DNA from 4 places in the Brevibacillus sp. FIR094 genome. Region 4 is predicted to be linked to each of the others. Evidence: riboswitches for the same ligand, from Rfam matches in the RefSeq annotation. Region 4 holds a riboswitch; each other region holds the start of a gene.
What was found. Region 4 has a riboswitch for cobalamin ahead of metE (5-methyltetrahydropteroyltriglutamate--homocysteine S-methyltransferase). Riboswitches for the same ligand answer to the same signal wherever they lie in the genome.

Region 1: it holds a riboswitch for cobalamin, as region 4 does, so the genes downstream of both, ACQ5DJ_RS04630 (energy-coupling factor ABC transporter permease) here and metE (5-methyltetrahydropteroyltriglutamate--homocysteine S-methyltransferase) in region 4, are expected to answer to the same signal.
Region 2: it holds a riboswitch for cobalamin, as region 4 does, so the genes downstream of both, ACQ5DJ_RS20700 (ABC transporter substrate-binding protein) here and metE (5-methyltetrahydropteroyltriglutamate--homocysteine S-methyltransferase) in region 4, are expected to answer to the same signal.
Region 3: it holds a riboswitch for cobalamin, as region 4 does, so the genes downstream of both, ACQ5DJ_RS26645 (helical backbone metal receptor) here and metE (5-methyltetrahydropteroyltriglutamate--homocysteine S-methyltransferase) in region 4, are expected to answer to the same signal.

The regions. Positions count from the first base shown of each region.
Region 1 is NZ_JBEAES010000004.1:124,276-128,487, reverse strand. It holds gene ACQ5DJ_RS04645 (energy-coupling factor ABC transporter ATP-binding protein) at 1-804, opposite strand, end outside; gene cbiQ (cobalt ECF transporter T component CbiQ) at 807-1,598, opposite strand; gene ACQ5DJ_RS04635 (energy-coupling factor ABC transporter substrate-binding protein) at 1,595-1,879, opposite strand; gene ACQ5DJ_RS04630 (energy-coupling factor ABC transporter permease) at 1,876-2,640, opposite strand; cobalamin riboswitch at 2,785-2,978, opposite strand; gene ACQ5DJ_RS04625 (quinone-dependent dihydroorotate dehydrogenase) at 3,112-4,203, opposite strand.
Region 2 is NZ_JBEAES010000025.1:7,886-12,097, reverse strand. It holds gene ACQ5DJ_RS20710 (alpha/beta fold hydrolase) at 1-334, opposite strand, end outside; gene ACQ5DJ_RS20705 (M24 family metallopeptidase) at 459-1,553, shown strand; cobalamin riboswitch at 1,567-1,766, shown strand; gene ACQ5DJ_RS20700 (ABC transporter substrate-binding protein) at 1,934-2,953, shown strand; gene ACQ5DJ_RS20695 (FecCD family ABC transporter permease) at 2,978-4,036, shown strand; gene ACQ5DJ_RS20690 (ABC transporter ATP-binding protein) at 4,033-4,212, shown strand, end outside.
Region 3 is NZ_JBEAES010000045.1:10,930-15,141, forward strand. It holds gene ACQ5DJ_RS26640 (FecCD family ABC transporter permease) at 1-613, opposite strand, end outside; gene ACQ5DJ_RS26645 (helical backbone metal receptor) at 615-1,610, opposite strand; cobalamin riboswitch at 1,767-1,916, opposite strand; gene ACQ5DJ_RS26650 (MBL fold metallo-hydrolase) at 2,065-3,012, opposite strand; gene ACQ5DJ_RS26655 (pyridoxamine 5'-phosphate oxidase family protein) at 3,181-3,759, shown strand; gene ACQ5DJ_RS26660 (MerR family transcriptional regulator) at 3,813-4,212, opposite strand, start outside.
Region 4 is NZ_JBEAES010000007.1:19,148-23,359, reverse strand. It holds gene nrdE (class 1b ribonucleoside-diphosphate reductase subunit alpha) at 1-959, shown strand, start outside; gene nrdF (class 1b ribonucleoside-diphosphate reductase subunit beta) at 1,014-1,964, shown strand; cobalamin riboswitch at 2,051-2,249, shown strand; partial or broken gene metE (5-methyltetrahydropteroyltriglutamate--homocysteine S-methyltransferase) at 2,395-4,212, shown strand, end outside.

The sequences.
Region 1 (4,212 bases), on a different contig from region 4:
CGAGCGTGGAATATTTCCGCCAAGTTCCCGCTTCCACTGCTCAGGCAGTGCCTCCCACACATCAACGAGCACCGGCATACCCAGATGAAGACTCTCCAGCATCGTTCTATTTTCCAATGCCTCCTGCGGATCTCCCGCGAAAACAAGCCTGCCTTCATCCATGATACAAATCCATTCCGCCCATTCAAAGGCAATATCCATATCATGTGTCGCCATCAAAACAGTCGTTCCTTGCCGGTGAATGGTATCGAGCTCCCGCAGCAAATTTTTAGTCTGATAGCGATCCAGATACGCAGTAGGCTCGTCCAACAGCAACAGCTCTGGCTCCATGACCATGACCCCTGCGAGTGCCAGGCGCCGTTTTTGTCCCAGGCTCAAATGATGAATCGGAGCTTCTGCCAGCTCTCTCAACCCGAAGGCATCCATCACCTTTTCTACTTTTGCCCGGATTATATCCGTAGGCAGCTTTTGGTTGCATAAACCGTAGGATATATCTTCCGCGACCGTGCTTGCGATCAGCTGATGCTCGGGATCTTGAAAGACCAAGCCTACCTTTTGCGTCATCTCTAGCAGTGCGGCTCGTTTGTAGACTAGCGGTTTCCCCTTCCACAGCACCTGTCCCTGCTGTGGCTCGATGATCCCGTTCCCATGCAAGAACAAGGTCGACTTCCCACAGCCGTTTCGCCCCAAAAGGACACATTTTTTCCCCTCTGGAATCCATAAGGACAGCCCGGACAGGACGGGTCCCCGCCCTCCCGGATACGTGTACTGCAAATCGATGAACTCCAACAACCGTGATGTCATTACTACCAACCTCCTGTCCACCACTCAAGCAGTACCAGCAGCATACAGCCTGCGATTGACTCCCACTCATAGCGTCGCGAACGAACATGGGTATGAAACGCGAGCACCTGCATGCTCTCCCCAAAGCCTCTAGCCGCCATTCCTTTGTGCAAGGCTTCGTATTTGCGCATCGCTCTGACAAACAATTGCGCAACGAGAACCCCTGCATCCCGAAGCGTCGCGCGGAAGCCTCGATGACCTCCGCGCGAACGTTGGGCAATCCATAGCTGGTGAGAAATCGTTACTAACACAAAAATAAACCGATACATGATCATTAATAAGTCAGTCACAAGGACAGGCATACGAAGTCGGCGAAGCACCTGCAAGATTTCGGCAAACGGCACGGTAAACAAAATGAAAGCAAAGCAAGATAAGCTCGCTATGGTACGCCAAAATAAGATCCAAACTTTACTGAATGATGACATCGGCACATAGAGCACATACGAACCCACGTCCCATGCTGCCGCGATCTGGACATGGACTTCTCCTGCTCTCGCCCCTTCTACCAATAGGGCAGGGAGCCCCGCCACGAAAAACGATAGCGACACAATCATAAAGGCACAATAGATACGGACAGGAATACGGGCATACACCACTACCCATACCGTCATCCAGATAACGACAGCCATCTGCATCCATACATGTCCCACCAAGACGAGCAGTAACAATGCACTCGGCAGCAATAGCTTATGAGCTGGCGGCAGATGTTTCAGCCTGCTTTGATAAGAGAGAGAATCAATCTGCAGCCCGTTCATTTTTTCCGCTTATCCAACCGACCTTTGTACAAGCCCACAGCGTAGCCAACCACTCCCGCTCCCAACGCCGCCTGCACCGCAAACAATAGGCTCTCCGTCTCTCCCCCTGGCGGTTCTATCAGTGGCTGGAACCACGGTTCGTAGTTCGGAGCAATTTCCTTGATCGCTTCCTCCGCCACACCGTCTGCGCCACCAAATTCCGAATCCTGCACCAGCAACAGCGGGACAATCGCCAGTACGATTACCCCCAAGAGTAAAAGCCAGTTCCATCCTTTTTTCACAGCGATTCCTCCCGTTTGAGCAAACGAAGCTGTGTAAGCTCTTTTGCGTTGTAAGATAATAACCAGTTCCAAACAAGAACGGTCAACAGACCTTCACTGATTGCGAGCGGTACTTGCGTGAATGCAAAAATTCCTGCAAATTTGGCAAACGAGGCCAACACTCCACCAGATTCAGCTGGGAATGCGAGTGCCAATTGAATTGAAGTCACCACATAGGTAGCGAGGTCAGCCAAGGCAGCCGCCGAAAAAACAGCCAGACGTTGGCTTCCGTTCACTTTCATGATAAACCGATAGATTCCGTATGCCACCAGGGGTCCTACTACTGCCATGGATACAGCATTTGCCCCTAGCGTAGTCAAACCTCCATGTGCCAAAAGCAAGGCTTGAAATAAGAGCACCATGCTCCCCAACACAGACATCGCAAAAGGCCCAAACATAATAGCGCCAAGGCCCGTTCCAGTCGGGTGAGAGCTGCTGCCTGTAACCGAAGGGATTTTCAGTGCAGATAAAACAAATGCAAACGCTCCTGCAACACCAATAAGGAGCTTCATTTCGGGATGTTCTTTTACAATCTTGTTAATCGAGCGAATCCCAAGAATAAAAAATGGCAAGAAGACAGCCCACCAAAATAAGGCCCAGGATAATGGCAAATACCCTTCCATGATGTGCATCGCATGTCCTGTCTCTGGTTCATTGAGCAGGAAATACAGGACAAAGCCCGCGATCATCAGACAAGTAGATACGAGACGAGATCGATTCATGTTCCTTCCTCCTTCACTGACTTTCGTTCTTATCCTACAAATAAAAAAATCCCATCCATCAATGGACGAGATGTGCACACAAAACAATAGACTGACTACACAGCCTCACTGCCTCGTATTCACCGCTCCTTTCCGCGAAGGTTTTCTGGGTGTGGCTACTAGGTAGGTCTCCTGGCTTCCAGATCCATACGCTCTTTGTCCTTCCCCATACGAAAATGAGTGGTTTCCTTCTCAAAGAGAGCTCCCTGGTTACAGTGGCGGGACCGCTCGGGACTTTCACCCGATTCCCTGTTACCCTTTATGCGTCACATAAAGGCACCTAACGCCGACAATATGTAATTGACAGACAATTCATGTTTGTCCCACATCATTATACCGGATCACTACATAAATCGGAAGAATATAAGCAAAAACGCATAAGCCAATGACCCACTAACAACGGAGCCATCGACCTATGCGTACTTGTTCTATCTATTCTTTTGCGTCTACGCCAATTACTTCACTAATATGTTTAAAACCATCGCGCTGCATGAGCTTGAGTAGCTTTTTGTTAATTTGCTTGGCGATACCTGGGCCTTGATATATCATCCCCGTATACACCTGAACGAGACTGGCTCCTGCTCGGATTTTCGCGTAGGCGTCTTCACCGTTATAAATGCCTCCGACACCGATGATTGGTACCTTGTCTCCTACTTCTTGATAAATCTCCTTCACCCAAGCAGTGGAACGCTCCGTAAGAGGTCTTCCGCTCAAGCCACCCGCTTCCTCGGCAAATCGATGTCCGGAAACTGCCTCGCGTGACAGTGTCGTATTGGTAGCGATAATTCCGGCAATGCCTTCTTCAACAGCAGCGTGAACAACATCGCGCATGTGCTCATCCGACATGTCTGGTGCTACTTTCAGCAATATCGGCTTTTTCTTGATGGAACGCGCTTCCATTTCAGTCGCCTTTTCCCTTACAGCCCGCACCAAATGACGCAAGCTCTCTGTTTCCTGCAAGTCACGCAGATTCGGGGTATTCGGAGAACTGATGTTAATGACGAAATAGTGACCGTATGAATAGAGCATGTCCATACATTTGCTATAGTCGATGGCCGCCTCTTCATTCGGCGTTACTTTGTTTTTCCCAATGTTAATCCCAATCGGGACATCTGAGTACGCGTAATCGACCAAATGCTGGGAAGCCAAATACGCACCGTGATTGTTGAAACCCATCCGGTTAATGACAGCTTGATGTTCCGGCAATCGGAACAAACGCGGCTTCGGATTGCCTGGCTGCCCCTGCGGCGTTAACGTCCCGATTTCTACAAACCCAAAACCAAGAGCACCCAATGCATGATAGACTTCGGCATTTTTATCAAAACCGGCTGCAAGTCCGACTGGATTCGGAAACGTCAGTCCCCACAGCTTGTTCTCCAATCGCTGGTCTTTTACTTGATAGATCATCTTCAGGATGCTTTTGCCTGGAGCAGAATCCTCCACCAGCCTTAAGGCACCAATTGTCTTTTCGTGTATCTCTTCCGCATCTTGCTTGAACAGATAGTTTCGTATGAGTTGATACATCGGCTGCAC
Region 2 (4,212 bases), on a different contig from region 4:
TTACAGCATCCGAATAGCGAAGACAATATTCAAGGGCGATAGAAGCACCTTGGGAGTACCCCAAAATAAAGGGACGTTCAATGCCGAGTGACGGGATTAGCTTATGGAGCTGTTCTGCCAACTCCCCAATGGAAAAGGGCTTCTCCATCGGTGAACTGTCGCCATGTCCGGGCAAATCAGGGACAATGAGCTGATATGTATCCGCGAGTGTTTGTTGATAAACAAAATTGATAGAGCCGATGCATGGTGCATGGATACACAATAACGGCTGGCCTTTTCCCGATATGTGAAAGGCAAACTGCTTGCCATCCTGATGGACGAGTATTTGTTCCATTTTCGTTTTCACCCCACCCTTAGGTTGTCCGATCCGAAGTAGATTTTTCAATTGAACTCTTCTTTTTTTGATGGAGTAATGGTATTCTCGCAATAGAATATTTGGTGAAAGCAGGGTGAAGAAGTTGTTTCAAGAGCGCATTTCGAAGCTCCACACATTTTTGAAAGAGCAAGAGCTGAACGCGGTGTTGATTACCTCTCCCAAGCACGTCTACTATTTGACCGGATTTTTTACAGACCCGCATGAACGGTTTATGGGTCTCGTTATTCCTGCTGAGGGAAAACCTTCTTTGATTGTACCTGCTCTTGATCGTGAGGCAGCGGCAGAGGCTTCGTTCGTTCAAGATATCCATACACATACGGATATCCAAAACCCGTATGAAATCCTCAAGCAAGTCTTGCCAGCGAACTTGACGAAGCTCGGTATTGAGAAGAGTCATATGACTGTCGAGCGCTATGAAGCACTTGGACAAGTTGTTCTGGCGTCGAGCTATGTGGATGTGGAAGAGCCACTACGTGAAATGCGTTTGATCAAATCTGCTGATGAAGTGGATCGTTTGAAGCACGCTGTTCAGTTGGTTGAGGATTCCTTGCGGGAGACCCTGAAAAAAGTCAAGACAGGCATGACCGAGACAGAAATCGTAGCTGAGCTGGAATTCCAGATGAAGCGCTTGGGTGCCGAAGGTCCATCCTTTACGTCCATGGTATTGGCAGGGGAGAAGTCGGCACTGCCACACGGGAAACCAGGAACGCGCCAGGTGCAAGAAGGCGACTTGCTTTTGTTTGATATCGGGGTAGCAGCCAACGGATATGTATCCGATATTACTCGTACCTTTGCTGTAGGCGAGATCAGTGCCCAACTTCAAGAAATTTACGAGACAGTATTGGCTGCCAACGAAGCGGCAATTGCTGAGATTCGTCCGGGTGTGACCTTTGCGCATTTGGATAAAACTGCGCGCGATGTCATTACCGCCAAAGGCTACGGAGAATACTTCATGCACCGTCTTGGGCATGGACTTGGGATGGATGTACATGAATATCCATCTGTTCACAGCCAGAACCAAGAAGTGCTTCGTCCAGGGATGGTCTTTACGATCGAGCCAGGCATCTATCTGCCGGGTGTAGGCGGAGTGCGGATTGAAGACGATGTATTGGTTACGGAAACGGGCGTTGAAATTCTCACGCAGTTCCCGAAAAAACTGACTTCTATCAACGAATGAATAAATCGTAAAAATTGAATAAGTATCGAATGGTGCTAGATGGCATTTGCCGTCAGCTTAAAAGGGAAGTCCGGTGAGAAACCGGCGCGGTCCCGCCACTGTAACGAGGAGCGCCTAGCGAATAGCCACTGTTTTTTGCGAGACAAAAAATGGGAAGGTAGCTGGGTGTGTTGATCCGTAAGCCAGGAGACCTGCCATGCGATCATATACAATCGACCCACGAGGATGGGACAGATGTAGAAGTAGTCTATGATAGGCGCCTTTGGGCCTGCTTATAGCTATGTCTACGTTTGTCATGCACCTCCCGATTGAAATGGGGGGTGCTTTTTTTGTGGGATTTGGTTCAACTCATCATCTACATACAGAAAAGGGGATTACAGATGTTTAAAGCAAACAAAACACATACAGTAATGAAAGGACTAACTTTCGGCATCATGACAGCTGCCATGCTTTTGGTTTCGGCATGCGGCTCCACTACGACAACACAGGCTCCAGCCAAAACAGAACAAACAGCTACACCAGCTGCAGAGAGCAAGTCTGTAACACTAACGAATAATGGCATTGAAATGACGTATCCAAAAGCACCTGAGCGTGCCGTGACATTAAACCAACACGTAACCGAGATCATGCTGGCATTGGGCCTGGCTGATAAAATGGCCGGAACTGCTTACCTAGACGATAAAATCCTTCCAGAGTTAAAAGCAGATTACGACAAGGTTCCGGTACTGTCTGACAAGTATCCTACGAAAGAAGTGCTGCTGGCAGCGAACCCAGACTTCGTATACGCCGGATGGAAAAGTGGATTCGGCGAAAAGGGCGTAGGATCGATGCAGGATTTGGAGAAGGTCGGCATCAAATCGTACCTGCAAGAATCGTCAAGCAAGCCTGGACCAACGATCGACGATGTGTTCGCGGATATTACGAACATCGGACGCATTTTCCGAGTGGAAGACAAAGCCAATGAATTGATCAATAAAATGAAGAGTGAAATGGATCAAACGATTAGCAAAATTGGCAAGGTAGACGAGCCACTTAAAGTGTTCGTGTACGACAACGGGGAAGATAAACCATTCACAGCAGCCAACAACTACATGACGTCCTTAATCAAGACTGCTGGCGGCAAGAACATTTTTGACGACATTCAAAAGGGTTGGGCAGAGGTCAGCTGGGAACAAGTAGTGAGTCGTAATCCGGACGTGATTATTGTTGTAGACTACGGTGACAGAACTGTTGATCAAAAACGCAATTTCCTTTTGACCAAAAAAGAACTGGCGGATATTCCAGCGATTAAAAATCAACGACTGGTTGTATTGCCACTGTCTGCTGCTTCTGAAGGCGTTCGAGCACCGATTGCGCTGAAAATTTTGGCGGAAGGACTCTACCCGGATCAATTCAAATAAAGTACGCCCCTTTTAAGGGAGGGAATGGCACTGCAACAGATCAAGTTACCTTATATCATCATCACTTTACTGGTCGGACTCTTTCTCTCGATTACATTCGCGGTTACGTATGGCTCTGTGGAGATTAAACCGACAACGGTATGGAAAATCGCCTTATCGAAAATTCCGATGTTCACCCAATGGATTGAAGTGGATTGGTCCAAAGGGGAGCAAACGATTATTTGGGATATTCGCTTTCCACGTGTACTCTTGGGGGCGATCGTTGGCGCAGGTCTGTCTGTCGTGGGGGTAGCGATCCAGTCGTTGGTTCGCAACTCCCTGGCTGACCCGTATGTGTTAGGTGTATCTTCAGGCGCTTCCGTAGGAGCGACCTCGGTCATTATATTCGGAGCATTCAGCATGTACGGGCAGTATGCGCTATCCTTTGGCGCTTTTACAGGCTCCCTTGTGTCCATCATTCTCATTTTTACGCTATCCCGTATCGGTGGGCAAAATTCAACGGTACGCCTGCTCATGGCCGGAATTGCGATATCTGCGATCTTGTCGGCCATTACCAGTCTCCTAGTTTTTTCAGCGCCGAATGAGCATGGAATTGGGACGGTCCTGTTTTGGTTAAGTGGAAGTTTGGCTGGCGGGAAATGGGAGTACCTGACGATCCCTGCATTGATTGTTGTCATCTGCCTCATCGTCTTAATGGCCCAATACCGCTCGCTCAATGCGATGTTGATGGGCGAGGAGTCAGCGGGGACATTGGGGGTCAATACGGTACAATTCCGCAAGCTTCTCCTGGTGATCACGGCACTGCTCACAGGGGTGATCGTGTCCATTGCGGGATCAATCGGTTTTGTCGGATTAATGATGCCCCACATCGTCCGTGTGATGGTCGGATCAGATCACAGACGTGTCCTGCCTGTCAGCGCTTTGTTTGGCGCGATATTTCTAATCTGGGTTGATGTAGTCGCTAGGCTCGCATTTGCACCGGAAGAGCTGCCGATTGGTATTTTGACAGCGCTTTGTGGAGGTCCATTCTTTATCTGGTTGATGTTGCGGAGTTCTTATTCCTTTGGAGGTAGCGGACGATGAATTTGTTAGTTGAGAATATATCGGTCGAACTGGAGAAAAAGGGAATCCTTCGCAACGTCAGTCTGGAGGTACGCTCTGGAGAGTTTGTGGGGCTGATCGGGCCGAATGGCAGTGGGAAGTCCACATTGCTAAAAAGCATTTATCGCGTATTGAAGCCGCGTTCGGGATGGATCTCG
Region 3 (4,212 bases), on a different contig from region 4:
TAAAGGCCCACCCTCGAAACGACAGGCTGCCCATAAGCCAGAACACGATCTCATTTACCGTCTGGTCGGATAGGGACACCATAAACGAAACGAGCGAGCCGAGAAAAGCCTGCACCACGACACCAGACAAAATCAGCGTCTCTGTTTGCAGCTTTCCTTGCGTATTCGCGAGTCCGAGTACGATCCATAAACTGAGCAATCCTGTAAGAAAAGCGACGACAGGCGTGCTCCATGCACCCAAAAAGGTGATTTGCAAGCCAAAAAGGATCAAGAAGGCTGCTCCGACCGCAGAACCCGATGCCACGCCCATCGTAAACGGATCTGCAAGCGGATTGCGCAAAACTCCCTGAAAGCCCGCTCCTGCAAGTGACAAGCAGGCGCCAATCAAGACAGCCAATACAACGCGTGGAAAACGAACCTTCATGACAATTTGCTCAGATGACTCCGGCCACGTTACGGTGATCCACTCAGACAAGCCAGGGATTTGATGGAGCAGGATAAGCCATACTTGCGAAAGGGGGAGTTGCGCCGCCCCCATCGAGATGCTGATAACTATTGATGCCAGAAGGACGAGACAGCTGACTCCTCCCCATATGAACAATCGTTTCTTCATTTTATTTCACCAAGTCAGGGTAAATCACCTTGGCTACTTCGATCAAGCCTTGTGTAATACGCGGACCAGGACGGGACAAAATATTTTGGTCCATGCCAAAGATTTGTTTTTCACGGATCGCCTTCATTTTATCCCAGCCATTACGCTTGGCGATCATATCCTCCAGCTTGACGCCAGTCTTTTCATCCGTAATTCCGCTCGCATACAAAATAACGTCTGGATCGTTTTGCAAAATCTTTTCTTCACTAATCGGATTCCATCCCTCGGTGTCGGAAGCAATATTTGTCGCTCCAGCCAGCGTGATGAGTTCGTCCATGAATTCGCCTTTTCCGACTGTCCAGCCTGGGGAAAATTCCAAGTATACCTTTTTCTTGTCTTCCGGTTTTACATTTTTCACTGCTTCTTGAACGTACGCGATGTCTTTCTTCATTTGCGCGACGACTTTTTCGGCTTGTTCCTGTCTGTTCGTGATAACTCCCATCGCCAAAACATTGTTTAGGATGTCATCCATCTTTGTCGGATGGGTAATGTAGACTGGCATTCCGAGAGATTTGAGCTTGTCAGCCACTGGCTTTTCCATCGAAATCCCACCGACGACCATATCCGGCGTTTGAGCAAGAATGGCTTCTTCATTTGGTTTGACGACTCCGCCAATTTTCGGTTTTGCCTTCGCCGCATCTGGATAATCATCATAGTCTGAGACAGCTACGATCCGATCTTCCAAGCCTAATGCGAACAAAATCTCTGTCTCCGCAGGTGATGTTGAGACGATTCGCTCAGGAGCTTTTGCAAAGGTTACTTCTTTTCCTGTCGCATCCGTGACTGTCAATGGATACTTTGTTTGTTTGGCAGGCTGCTCGTCTGCATTCTCTTGCGGTGCTGTCTGCGGTGCACTTGTTTGTCCACCAGGTGCTGGCTGGCTGTTATCGTTACCCGCACAACCTGCGAGGCTAGCCGCAACTAGTAGTGGGATCATGAATCGAAATGAACGTTTCATATGTAGAACTTCCTTTCTCATGTCTGATTGACTGTTCCTTCCAATAAAAAAATCGACCCTTGCTTCCATTCGGAAATCAAAGGGTCGGCACCTCAGGGCAAACAGACAAAGATGGTCTGCTTCCTGAAATAGGCCGATCCTTTCCGCGAAGGCAACAGGCACTAAAACAAACAGGCAGGTCTCCTGGCTTACGGCTGAGGAACGAGCCGAATTACAGTGGCGGGACCGCGTCGGATTTTCACCGACTTCCCTTTTCACCCGATCTTTTCGTTAAAAAGAAGAGGCACCTATTTGCTGTTACGTTTGAAATTGTCACAGTCCATGACTCATCCTACATCATAGCATTCCTTGAATGAAAAAAGAATGACAAACACATAAGCCAATACTTTCTTGCCTGCTAAAAATGAAAAACGCCTGAACAAAAGGTTCAGGCAAATGTAACGCTTTTGGCAGACTATACCCCTCGTTTGTGCAAATAATCTAAGATACCCATGGAGCATACTTGCAAATCGAGCTTGAGTACATCGAAAACTTCGTGGTCACTGCTGATTCCTTGTGACTGTAGATGATCAGTAACTCGTTCAAATAAAGTGCGAGACAGCTCATCATATGTTTGTCCAGCAGCTAGCGCTGTCTCTCCTTCCGCCACAAACACGGGGAGCCACTCGCGTATTTGGTGGTACACGTCATCTGCCTGCTCTGACATCCCAAAATGACCAAAGTAAATCCGACTCAGCTTGCACGCTTCAAAACGGCTTAGAGACGCTAACATGGCATCCGGGTCAAACTGATTCGGCGAAGTAGATGGCAGCACGAGGTGTATGCCATCCTTTTTTAGCTGTGGATAGAGCACACCTGCCGTATCACCTGTAAACATGCCGCGGCTTACTGGATCGTAGATGCTGAAGTGATGATTGGCGTGACCTGGGGAATCGAGAAACTCCAATGCGCAATTCTCTCCGATCTTTAGTGTATCCCCGTCTCCGCGAATCAAAATCCGCTCTTCGAGAACAGCCTCAATCGGATCAAACAATCGATCAAAATCATCATGATACACCGCTCTCGCGCCTGCGATCAGTCGGCTCGGATCTATGAGATGACGTGCACCTTTCGGGTGGACAACGACCTTTGCGTTTGGACAATCCTTCAGAAACAGTCCTACTCCTCCTGCATGATCCAAGTGAATGTGCGTCACGATGATGTATTTTACTTGTTCGGGCGTATAACCGAGCTTGGCGAGACCGGCCTTGATGTATGGGACGGAGGGGCTTGGCCCTGTTTCTACCAACGTGAGCTCCTCTTCCGCGATCACATACGTCCCCGTACGTTCCGCCCAGCCCATATCGAAACCGTCTATTAAATGAATGCGTTCCCCTAAATAAATTGGCTCTGTTGATTGCATGTAAATACTCCTCCTTTTCAAAAGTCTCGTGTTGTTATTTTGTTGCGTGAATATTTACACTTTACCATCTATTTCGAACGGATTGGGGATAAGTCACACAAAATCTTCATATTTTCATGGTAATCTAAGGGCAGCAAAAACAATTCCATTAGCTGGAGGGGTGCTAAAATGGGTCAACTTTTTTCTGAATTACGACCTGAGCATGAGAAGTTTATCAAGAAGCAACAGATGTTCTTTGTTGCCTCTGCTCCTATGGACACAGATGGTCACGTGAATCTTTCACCGAAAGGGTACGATTCTTTTCGCATATTATCGCCTACCGAGGTCGCCTATTTAGACCTGACTGGAAGTGGGAACGAAACCAGCGCTCATCTGCAGGAAAATGGCAGGATAACTCTCATGTTCTGTGCGTTTGAAGGCCCCCCTCTCATCATGCGCCTTTTCGGCAAAGGAACGGTTATTCTCCCAGATACGCCTCGGTGGGATGAGCTCGTAAAAGACTTCCCGCTTCTGCCCGGTGCTCGTCAAATCATTACCGTCAACATAATGGAAGTAAAGACCTCTTGCGGCTGGGCTATCCCCTTCTATTTCTATACAAAAGAACGCGACACCCTTCAGAAATGGACCTTGGCTAAAGACGAGACAGAACTGCTTGATTATCAAAAGGAAAACAACGTAGTAAGCATGGATGGATTGCCAACCCCATTGGGACAAAAGCTTTTCCCCGCAGTAGGAGGGGACAACTAAAAGTAAAACGCAAAGAAGCTGCCCTACTCGCAGCTTCTTTTTTTGAAATCTCTTTACTTACTCGTATAAATGACCACTGCATCTCTCAGAAACTCGGCTACACCAGGCTGTTCCTTGTCATAGTAAGCGGTAAAGCGCGGGTCTTCGACGTACATCTGGGCAACACTTGCGTGCGCATCTTTACTGTAGCTGTCCCAATAAAAACTAAGCCATTGACGGTGAAGATCGGCTGCTTTTTGGGCAAGCTCATGAGCAGGATCTCCCGTCGCAAAAGCCTGTGCCAACGTCTCATGCAGTTTTTCATTCAACTGCTCAAGTGCAGCGTACTCCTGCTCGGTCATTCCTTTGATTTTCTGATTGGATTTGTCCACCTGGTCACTTCCATATTTTGAGCGAATTTCTTCTCCGTACTGGGCCTCGTTGTCGTCAATCAGCTTTTGCTTGAAGCCTTCA
Region 4 (4,212 bases):
GCACGGAAATCTTCCAGCTGCAGGAGACTTCGACGATCACCAATTACGGCGAGATGGATATCATCCGGCGCGATATTAGCTGCAATCTGGCATCGCTCAATATCGTCAACGTGATGGAACGCAAAATGATCCGTGAATCCGTCCACGAAGGAATCGAAGCCATTACAGCTGTGAGTGACATGACGCGTGTAGAAAACGCTCCAGGCGTTCAAAAGGCAAACAGTGAGCTGCACTCAGTAGGGCTCGGTGCGATGAACCTGAACGGTTATCTGGCAAAGAACAGAATCGCTTACGAAAGTGAAGAAGCCAAGGATTTCGCTCGTACATTTTTCATGATGATGAACTTCTACTCCTTGGAAAAAAGCATGGAAATTGCCAAGGAAACAGGCTTGACCTTCTTGGGCTTTGAACAATCGGAATATGCAAAAGGCACTTATTTTAACAAGTACTTGACGAACGATTACAGCCCGCGGACGGAAAAAGCAAAGCTTCTCTTCGAAGGGATGCACATTCCGGCGCCAGAGGATTGGGCGGAACTACAGCAAAAGGTGCAAAAGCATGGCGTTTACCATGCGTACCGTTTGGCGATTGCACCGACACAGAGCATTTCCTACATTCAGAATGCGACTTCTAGCGTGATGCCAATCGTTGAGCATATCGAAACGAGAACGTATGCCAACTCTACGACGTATTACCCGATGCCGTACTTGTCGCAGGAAAACTATTTTTACTACAAATCGGCGTATGTGATCGATCAATTCAAAGTGATTGATTTGATTGCCGAAATTCAAGAGCACATCGACCAAGGAATTTCGACTGTGCTGCATGTGAACAGCAATATTTCAACCAGAGAACTGGCTCGCTATTACATTTACGCAGCGAAAAAAGGTCTGAAGTCACTCTACTATACGCGTACGAAGCATTTGACTGTAGAAGAGTGCATTAGCTGTGCGATTTAGTGAACTCGATTTATAAAGAAAAAGCATCAAGCAAAAAGAGAAGAGGAACGCCATATGAAAGCAGTCAATTGGAACAGGCCGGACGACGATTTTACGATGACGTTTTGGAATCAAAACATCATGCAGTTCTGGACAGATGATGAGATTCCGCTGTCAGATGACAAGATGTCCTGGATGGAGCTCAGTGCGACTGAACGGGACACGTATAAAAAAGTATTGGGCGGTCTCACCTTGCTGGATACGGTTCAGGGTGGGGTAGGGATGCCGAAGATCATGGAGCATGTCGATGGACTGCAAAGAAAAGCGGTTCTCGCCTTCATGGGCATGATGGAGCAAATCCATGCCAAATCGTACAGCAGTATTTTTACTACGCTGGCATCGACAGAAGAGATTGATGGTATTTTTTCGTGGGTAGAAAACAATCCACATCTGCAAAAGAAAGCGGCCCTCATCTCGAAACGCTATCAAGAAATTGAGAAACCAAAAGACTTGTATATGGCGATGGTAGCGTCCGTCTTCCTGGAAAGCTATCTGTTTTACAGCGGCTTCTTCTATCCGCTCTATTTGGCGGGGCAAGGAAAGATGACAAGCAGCGGGGAAATTATCGACCTGATTGTTCGCGACGAGAGCATCCACGGACTCTATGTTGGCGTTCTCGCACAAGAAGTATATCAAGGTCTGAGTGTAGTCGAGCAGACCGCAGCAAAAGAGGAGCTGTATGCCCTTTTGCATGAGCTGCAAGCAAATGAAGAGGCCTATACGACTTCGTTGTATACGGAAATCGGATTGGCTGACGAGGTTCATGCGTACGTGCGCTACAACGCGAACAAAGCATTGATGAATCTGGGCTTGGAACCGTTATTCCCGGAGGAAGAAGTGAACCCAATCGTGCTGAACGGCATTCGCACGCAGACGAAGCAGCATGACTTCTTCTCAAAAAAAGGAAATGGTTATGTCCGTACGCTAAACGTAGAGCCGTTGACCGATGATGATTTTACATTTTAGTATGACAAAAAATGGATTCTGTGTTACTGTATGAACAGTATGTTGCCCTGCTAGTTTACTGGGGCACTTCACAGAACCATGACAATTGCATATGAGTGGGAATAGGTTCCTTGGTCATCAAGATCGACCAAGGATGAAAAGGGAAGTCGGTGAGAATCCGACACGGTCCCGCCACTGTATGAGGGGAGTCGGCACATTTTTCAGCCACTGATCCAAACGGATTGGGAAGGCATGTGCAGATGATGAACCCAAAGTCAGGAGACCTGCCTGTTTCGACGACACTGCTTAACCTACGGGAGATAGGGAGGTGTTAGGATGCTGTGATCTCAGTGCTTATTTGGCATTTCTAACGTTCTTTTTGATCGTTGGAGATGCTTTTTTTATTGGGCGGATTCAAATCAAGATCGAATAAAGAATGGAGAGGAAGCTCATGAAAAGCAGCAATTTGGGATATCCACGGATCGGGAAGAACCGCGAGTGGAAAAAGGCATTGGAAGCATTTTGGGCAGGCACCATTGATGAGGTGAGCCTAGAGCAGCAAATGGAGCAAATCCGTCATCAACATCTACGGAGTCAGCAGGAAAAAGGGGTCGTGCTAATCCCTGTGGGTGACTTTACGTATTACGATCACATGTTGGACATGGCTGTGATGTTTGGAATGGTCCCCAAGCGTTATGAATACGAGGGAGGCCCGGTTTCATTAGCCACATACTTCGCCATGGCTCGCGGTTCGAAGGAAGCTGTCGCCAGCGAAATGACGAAATGGTTTAACACGAACTACCATTATATCGTCCCAGAGTTCGGTGAACGCCAACCATCCATTACGGAGAACAAGCCTCTCCAGGCATATTTGGAGGCCAAAGAAAAGTTTGGTATTATCGGAAAGCCTGTCATTGTAGGCCCGTATACGTTTGTCAAATTGTCCAAAGGATATGAGAAAAACGAATTTGAGAACATCGTGGATCAACTCGTTCCGCTCTACATAGACGTTCTCCGGGAGTTAGAGCTACACGGCGTGGAATGGGTGCAAATCGATGAACCTGCATTTGTACTGGATGTCTCTGTGCATGATCGCGCCATCATCAAACGTATCTATGCGCAAATCGGTCAAGCACTACCACATCTACAGTGCATGCTGCAAACCTATTTTGAAGCGGTGGATTGGTACGAGGAGCTGGTTACCTTACCGGTAAAAGGAATCGGTCTTGATTTTGTACATGGAGCGAAGCGCAATCTGACCAATCTGAAAACACACGGGTTTCCAGCAGAAAAGATTCTTGCAGCTGGAATTATCGACGGTCGAAACATATGGCGTGCTTCGATTGAGGAGAAGTGGGATCTTGTCAAAGAAATTTCCGATATTGTTCCACTCGAAAAGCTGTGGTTGCAGCCGTCCAGTAGCTTATTGCATGTACCAGTATCCGTTGAAGCAGAGACGGACTTGCCTGAGGAAGTAGTGCCTGTATTGGCGTTTGCAGATGAAAAGTTGGGGGAAGTTCATCTCTTAGTCCAAGGATTCCTATATGGAAAGTATGTCATTTCGAAAGAGATTGCTCAAAATGAAGCGGACTTGCTCAAGCTGGCACTATCCCCAGCGAGGAATCGTCAAGAAGTGAAGAATGAGCTACGCCAAATGGCAACGGGAAAACCTGAAAGAAGCGTTCCATACCAAGAACGTCGTGAGATTCAACAAAATACGTGGAAGCTGCCACTGCTGCCAACGACTACAATTGGTAGCTTCCCGCAGACGTCAGAGGTTCGCCAAGCGCGACAACAGTTTAAAAAAGGGAATTGGGCAGCGGAGCAATATGATGCTTTCATTCAAGCGCAAATCAAGGAATGGATCGATATACAAGAAGAGATCGGTCTGGATGTCCTCGTCCATGGGGAGTTCGAACGAACAGATATGGTCGAATATTTTGGAGAAAAGCTCGATGGCTTTTTGTTCACGAAAAATGGCTGGGTGCAGTCGTATGGCTCCCGTTGCGTGAAGCCACCTGTTATTTACGGAGATGTGGAGTTTGTTGCACCAATGACAGTCAAAGAAAGTGTATATGCAAAATCATTGACGGACAAACCAATGAAGGGTATGTTAACTGGTCCTGCAACTATTTTGAATTGGTCGTTCGCGCGGGTCGATGTCTCCAGACAAGAAGTGTGCGAGCAAATCGCCTTGGCATTACGAAAAGAAGTAGAAGCCTTGGAAGAAGCGGGTATTCTCATGATCCAAGTCGATGAGCCAGCACTA